DNA from 3 places in the Terrabacter sp. NPDC080008 genome. Region 2 is predicted to be linked to each of the others. Evidence: riboswitches for the same ligand, from Rfam matches in the RefSeq annotation. Region 2 holds a riboswitch; each other region holds the start of a gene.
What was found. A riboswitch is a leader RNA that binds a small molecule or an ion and turns the genes downstream of it on or off. The one in region 2 is predicted to bind cyclic di-AMP.

Region 1: linked by a shared signal. The riboswitch ahead of AB0316_RS02370 (CHAP domain-containing protein) and the one ahead of AB0316_RS05760 (transglycosylase family protein) in region 2 are both predicted to bind cyclic di-AMP.
Region 3: linked by a shared signal. The riboswitch ahead of AB0316_RS14585 (C40 family peptidase) and the one ahead of AB0316_RS05760 (transglycosylase family protein) in region 2 are both predicted to bind cyclic di-AMP.

The regions. Positions count from the first base shown of each region.
Region 1 covers NZ_JBFBLC010000001.1:502,717-504,909, forward strand. Annotated here, with positions in the region: gene AB0316_RS02370 (CHAP domain-containing protein) at 191-1,084, opposite strand; cyclic di-AMP (ydaO/yuaA leader) riboswitch at 1,088-1,279, opposite strand; gene AB0316_RS02375 (DUF1801 domain-containing protein) at 1,555-1,929, opposite strand; gene AB0316_RS02380 (alpha/beta hydrolase) at 2,052-2,193, opposite strand, start outside.
Region 2 covers NZ_JBFBLC010000001.1:1,219,897-1,222,089, reverse strand. Annotated here, with positions in the region: tRNA gene AB0316_RS05765 (tRNA-Thr) at 38-110, opposite strand; gene AB0316_RS05760 (transglycosylase family protein) at 278-979, opposite strand; cyclic di-AMP (ydaO/yuaA leader) riboswitch at 988-1,193, opposite strand; gene AB0316_RS05755 (serine/threonine-protein kinase) at 1,532-2,193, opposite strand, start outside.
Region 3 covers NZ_JBFBLC010000004.1:447,730-449,922, forward strand. Annotated here, with positions in the region: gene AB0316_RS14575 (MFS transporter) at 1-129, shown strand, start outside; gene AB0316_RS14580 (iron dependent repressor, metal binding and dimerization domain protein) at 159-854, shown strand; cyclic di-AMP (ydaO/yuaA leader) riboswitch at 1,004-1,169, shown strand; gene AB0316_RS14585 (C40 family peptidase) at 1,172-1,978, shown strand; gene AB0316_RS14590 (DsbA family oxidoreductase) at 2,078-2,193, shown strand, end outside.

The DNA.
Region 1 (2,193 bases), 720 kb from region 2:
GCGTCAAGGAGCAGAGCCGACCGATCATTCCCGATTGCCCCCGGTTGTGGGCTACCTCGCAGGCTGCGCTCGGCTGGCACGCAAGGAGGGAACGCTCGTTGTGAGGCCGTGGATGGGGACGCAGAAGGGGAGGACGCCCGAGGCGTCCTCCCCTTCCCACAGTCGCGTCAGTGCGCGGAACCTGCTGCGCTCACGGAGCGTAGATGAACGACATGCCGCCGCTCAGCGTCACCGTGCGGGTGTCGTAGTTGTACGGACCCGCGGTGGCGTTCATCTCGATGATGGTCACCTTGTTGCCGTTGACGGCGGTGACCCAGCCGACGTGGCCGACGCTCGAGGAGCCGGCGACACCGGGCTGCATGACGATGATCGATCGCGTACGCGGGGTGCTGCTCACGGTGTAGCCCGCGGACCGTGCGCCGGAGGCCCAGGCCATCGCGTTGCCGGTCCAGCCACCGGGGTAGTAGCCCTCGGACTGGTACCACTTGTTGAGGGCGCCCCACGTGCACTGGCCGGCGGTGGCCCAGTTGGAGGAGGCCCGCATGCCCGACGAGGCGCTGGGCGCGGACGCGTTGGCGCTCACCTTGACGGACGAGGTGCTGTTGGTCAGGGTGCGGCGGGTCAGGTCGCGCGAGGCGCGCTGCGTGGCGGCCTGACGGTCGGCAGCGGCCTTGGCTGCCGCAGCCTTCGCAGCGGCGTCGGCACGCTCGGCCTTGACCTGCTCGTCCTCGATGACCTCGGGCTTGGTCTTCTCCACGCGCTGGGCAGCGGTCTGCTGCGTGGCGGGCGCGAAGCCGATCTTGGACAGGGCCGTCGACGGCGCGGGTGCGGCGGTCGTGGCCGGGCCCACCGCGGCGGGAGCCGCCTCGGGGGCGGCGGCGTTGACGCCGGCCGACTTGGCGGCGGACAGGGTGTCGGCGCTCGCCGGGTTGGCGAACCCGGCGACGAGACCGCCGGTGGCGGCCACGAGGGCGCCTGCCTTCAGGGCCGGCTGGGCCGACTCGCGAGCGAGGAGCTTGAGCTCGCTCAGGGGGTTGTGGCGTCCGGGCGCGCGGTGGCGCCCACGGGTGGTGTCGTTGATCACGGCTGTGCCTCTCCGCGCCTACGAAGTTAGCTGTCGGGTTCGGGCGGAAAGGTGCCCGGCCTCCGACCCAGCTGACGAGACTTCGTCGGCGGGGCTGAGGCTTAACCCCAAGGACGTCCGGAGTCGTTGCGCCGGACGCCCGGAGAAACGTGTGGTTCCTCCGCTCCTGTCACAAGGGTTTGGTTCTTCTCGCCAGGTGGTGACAGGACTAGGCGGTCCACCACGCGAGAGCCCGACCTGATGGACGGACTCCCGAAGAGTAGAGGAGTCGATCAGCAAAAGTCACGCCGAGGTAACGGCATGGCGTCCGTTGCGTCACCCTATGTCCAGATTTCCGGCCGGAATCAGCCCTGACCGGGCAGATCGTGAGAGGCAGATCACATCAAGCCTGTGGTCCGGCTGTGGCCGCCCGGGGTAGCGCCTGTGGCTGCTCGGCGACCGAGCACCACCGTCTTGGGGTGGCCGACGGGTCAGCTGTCGGAGCTCTCCGACACGGCGGCACGGCGGGCGAGGCAGAGCCGGGTGATCTCGCCGATCAGCTCGAGCGGCACCGGCCGGCTGACCGGGAAGCGGACGGTGTCCTTGGCCCGGCGGTAGGGGGCGATGGCCTCCTCGAACTCCGGGCTACCGGTGGGCACGGGGTAGAGCCCGACGTGGTTCTTCCAGCCGGCGTAGTAGACGAGCGGCTTGCCGTCGACGGTGAAGGTCGCCATGCCGTAGCTGATCTTCTCGGCCGCGTGCGGGGCCACCTTCTTGATCGCCTTCCTCACCCCGGCGAGCTGCGTCCGCGTGTCTTCGGGGTAGGACGCGATGTAGTCGTCGACTGACGCAAACCTGGGGGCCAATCCTGGTCCTCACTTCGGTGTCGGACCGGTCATGGAGGGGATGAACCGACTGTATTGTGCGAAACGGGCGTCTGCAAAAGGAAAGTGGTCCATTCCGGACACCCGCGGCGGCCCGTCCTCGCTCAGACCTCGAGCCACTCCTCACCGGCGAGGACCCGGCCCACGGGACCGTCCACCTCGCGCCCGAGCAGAGTCGCAGCGGTGAAGTCGGCGGCCAGCCCGTCGAACACCTCATGGCGCCGCAGCATCGCGTGCTTGCCGCCG
Region 2 (2,193 bases):
AGCAGGAGACCTTCCTGCATGTTTGTGCTGGTCAGAGAGCTGGCGAGGGGACTCGAACCCCTAACCCCCTGTTTACAAGACAGGTGCGCTACCGATTGCGCCACGCCAGCACGCCCGCGGCACGAGCCTGCGGACGGGCGAAAGCGTAACGGAGCCCCGCGGCATACGCCCAAACGACGGCCGCCGGCGGGCGCGGGCCGGCCGGGGACAGAAGAACGGCCCCGCGCAACCCAGGGGTTGGTCGCGCGGGGCCGTCCGGCTCAGTTCTACCAGCAGGTCAGGGAAGGCGGAGCACCTGGCCGACGAAGATGAGGTTCGGGTTGGTGACCCGGGCCCCGTTCGCCTTCCACAGCGTCTTCCAGCCACCGCGCACGTGGTAGCGCTCGGCCAGCTGGCCGAGGGTGTCGCCGCTGCGGACGGTGATCTGCCGGCCCGTGGCGGTGTTCCTGGCCGTGTTCGTGACCGTCGGGGCGGCGGCGTACGTCTTCTTCTTGCTGACGGACTTCTTGACGGTCGACTTCTGGACGGTCGACTTCTTGGTGGTCAGCGGCGCACGCTGCGTGGAGCGGGAGACGCTGATGTTGCTCGAGGTCGCACCGCCGTTGGAGCGGCTGAGGCCGGCACGCACCGAGCAGACGGGCCAGGCGCCGGGGCCCTGGCCGGCGAGCACGCGCTGCGCCACGGCGATCTGCGCGTCACGCGAGGCGAAGTCGGCGCGCGAGGCGTAGGCGCCGCCGCCGTAGCCGAGCCACGTGCTCTTGGTGAACTGCAGGCCGCCGTAGAAGCCGTTGCCGGTGTTGATGTGCCAGTTGCCGCCGGACTCGCACGCGGCGACCGCGTCCCAGACCGAGGACGCCTTGGCCGAACCTGCGGTGGCGAGGCCCCCGACGATGGTGGCCGCTCCGGCGATGCCGACGCCCGCAAGGCGCTGCTTCACAGAGATCTTCTTCGCCGCAGCATGCTTGGACAGGTACTGCATGGTTGGGTGTTTCCTTCCTGACGTGCGCCTGCGGGGTTAGCTGTCGGGTTGGGGCGTCAGGTGCCCTGTCGCAGAAGCGACTTCACCCCCAGGCCAGATGCCACCTCGCGCTTCTTCGCGTGAGTGTGCTCTGACCGCACTGGGTCCCCCGTCCTCGCCCGGCCCACGGGTGTGGGCTACATCCCTGGCTGGCGAGGCTCGGCGCGCTCAGGGAACGGATTTTTGGGTGTCCATGTGAAGTTGTGGGGAGCGGCCGGCCCAAGCCGGACGCGACGAAGCGGAACGGGACGACGAGTCGATCCCCCCCTTCCGGCCCAAGAGCCGGGTGCCGCCGAGCACTGACGGTACGTGAGGTTTCAACGCCACACAAGCCGAGTCGAGACAATTTCGTGATCTTTTCGTCGCCCACCGGTCTGGGGTGATGCGGTACGCCCACACGAGGCCCACGGCCCGCTCACGAGCGACACACAGGGGGCGTACGCGTGGAGCGCGCCATCGAAGGGCCCACTCAGCCCGCTCGGGCTCCCGTGCAGGCCGTGCCTGTCCGACCGGTCAGCGCCCGAACGGGCTGGCGCTGAAGGGGGTCCAGGTGAAGCTCATGCCGTGCCGCAGCGCCGTCAGCGCCGCCACCGCGCCGAAGACCACGAGCACACCCGAGACGACCTGTCCCGCGACGCCGCTCGGCACGATCGTCCGCGCCATCGAGCGAGACCCTCGCCGCAGCGACGCCCCACCGGGGCCCCACCAGAGCATCAGCAGGCCGATGGCGCCACCGACGGCCAGCGTTGCGGGAGAGCCGGGCCCGAGGTCACCACCCTGGGCTCCCGCGAGCATCAGCGCTGTTGCGAAGACGCCGGCGAGCGCCACGGCGACCGGCAGCAGCAGTCCCACGACCGTCGCGACCGCACCGACGACGAGGTGCCAGGGGCTCGAGACCACGGCGAACGGCACGTCGCTGCGGCGCCGGCCGAAGTCGTAGCGCCGCAGCACCAGGGCGGTCACCGACCGGTCGGTGGCACGGGCCAGGGCAGACAGCATGGCGATCGAGACGAGCGCCACCCCGGGCCACGCCATCAGCGTGCCCACCCAGGCGACCGCCACGGCAGCGAGCAGCCCGGTGCGAGTGGGCAGCCCGATGCGCGGGTCCCCCTCGCGCTGGACGGGCTCCTGGTCCTCCCAGCCGTCCTCGTCGTCCCACGGACCGTTGGGGCCGG
Region 3 (2,193 bases), on a different contig from region 2:
AGCGCCGTGCTCTCGCTCGGCGCGTCCGCGGTCGTCCTCGGCGCGGGCGCCCTCGTCGGGGCCGGCTGGCTGCGCATCTGGGTGCCGCGACACGACCCCACCCGGGCACCGGCGCCGGGCGGGCTCTGACCGCTGCCCGACTCTGAGAGGGTATGACCGTGACCGACCTGATCGACACCACCGAGATGTACCTCCGCACCATCTTCGAGCTGGAGGAGGAGGGCATCGTGCCCCTCCGCGCCCGCATCGCCGAGCGTCTCGGCCACTCGGGCCCCACGGTGTCGCAGACGGTGGCGCGCATGGAGCGCGACGGCCTCGTCGCCGTCACGGGCGACCGTCACCTGGAGCTGTCCGAGCGCGGCCGCCTGCTGGCCACCCGCGTCATGCGCAAGCACCGCCTCGCCGAGCGCCTCCTCGTCGACGTCATCGGCCTCGAGTGGGAGTACGCCCACGACGAGGCCTGCCGGTGGGAGCACGTCATGTCCGAGAAGGTCGAGCGCAAGATCCTCGGCCTCATCGGGGAGGGCCTCGAGTCGCCGTACGGCAACCCGATCCCGGGTCTGGCCGAGCTCGGCGTGGAGCAGGAGCAGGACTTCCTCGCCGGGCTGCGCACCTTGGCTGCCGTCGTGGGCGACGACCCGTCCGTCGTGACGATCCGGCGCATCGGCGAGCCGGTGCAGGTCGATCCCGAGGCGCTCGCGCTGCTGACCAGCGCCGGTGTCGTGCCCGGCGCGCGGGTCGAGGTGGTGCGCGAGGGAGGCCGCGTCCTGGCAGTCCGGGAGGGCGGCGAGCCGTCCGCCGGGGTGTCGCTGCCCGACGACGTCGCGGTCCACGTCTTCTGCCAGGCCGCCTGACCTCGTTTACGCGATCCCGGAAAAGTCTTTGACTTCCCGTGTCCTGAACGTGACAACCGATGGGGTGCTTGGGTACGGTTGGCCCCACTTGCTCTCCCCGTCGAGCAGGTGCCCCGGGTCGGACCGCCTAGTCCTGCCATCGACCCGAGGCTCGGCACGAACCGCATGGCAGGAGCGGGGGAACCACTTTCTGCGGACGTCGTGAGACGTCCTCGGGGTGAAGCCCTCCGTGGACCGATATCGGTCCGAGCGAAGGCCGGGCTAGTACCTCCAGCCCGAACCCGACAGCTCACCTCGCCGGCGTCGAGAGGTCAAACGTGGCTCAGAACGTTCCCGGGCGCCACCGCGCCCCCGGTCGCTTCAGCGCGCTCGCGGAGCTGAAGACGATCGCCAAGGAGTCTGCCCAGCCCGCCGTCAAGGGTGCCGCCATCGTGGCCGCCTCCGGTGGACTCGTCGCCTCGTTCGCCGGCACGGCGAACGCCGCCGACGGATCGAGCAGCGTCGTGGCGGCCCCGGCCGCCGTCGGTCCCGCGGCCGGCACCCTCACGGCAGGCAACGCCCTGTCGGCCATCGGCTTCGCCAAGCCCGCGCTCAAGCAGGCCAAGGCCGCGCCGGTCGTCATCGAGGACATCGCGGTGAAGACCCAGCGCGCCGAGCAGAAGGCCGCCGAGGAGGCTGCGACCAAGGCCGCCGCGGACCGCCAGGCCGCCTCGCAGCGGGTGTCGCGCTCCGCCGAGCGGGTTGCCCTGAACCCCGCCCCGGCTGCGGACTCCGCTCCGGCTCCCGCCCCCAGCGCCTCCGGCATCGTCGGCATCGCCCAGTCGCTGTTCGGCATCCCGTACGTCTACGGCGGCACCACCCCGTCCGGCTTCGACTGCTCGGGCTTCACCTCCTACGTCTACCGCCAGGCGGGCATCTCGATCCCGCGCACGGCGTCCGCGCAGCAGGCGGCGGCGACCCGGGTCAGCAGCCCGAGCCCCGGTGACCTGGTCTTCTTCGGCTCGCCGGCCTACCACGTCGGCATCTACGTCAGCCCCGGCCGCATGATCGACGCGCAGCGTCCCGGCACCACGACCGGCAACCACTCGATCTGGACCACGCCGTCCGGCTACGGCCGCTTCTGAGCGCCGCCTCTCGCACACACGCCCTGTGCCCCCACCGCATCGCGGTGGGGGCACAGCGCGTTCCCCGGCTCGTCCCGTGGCCCGTGGTTGACTGACGTGATGACCGTCCAGCCTGCCGCAGAGTCCACGACCCACATCGAGCTCGACCTCTGGAGCGACCTGGTCTGCCCCTACTCGTGGGTGGCCAAACGCCGTCTGCAGGCCGCCATCGCGGC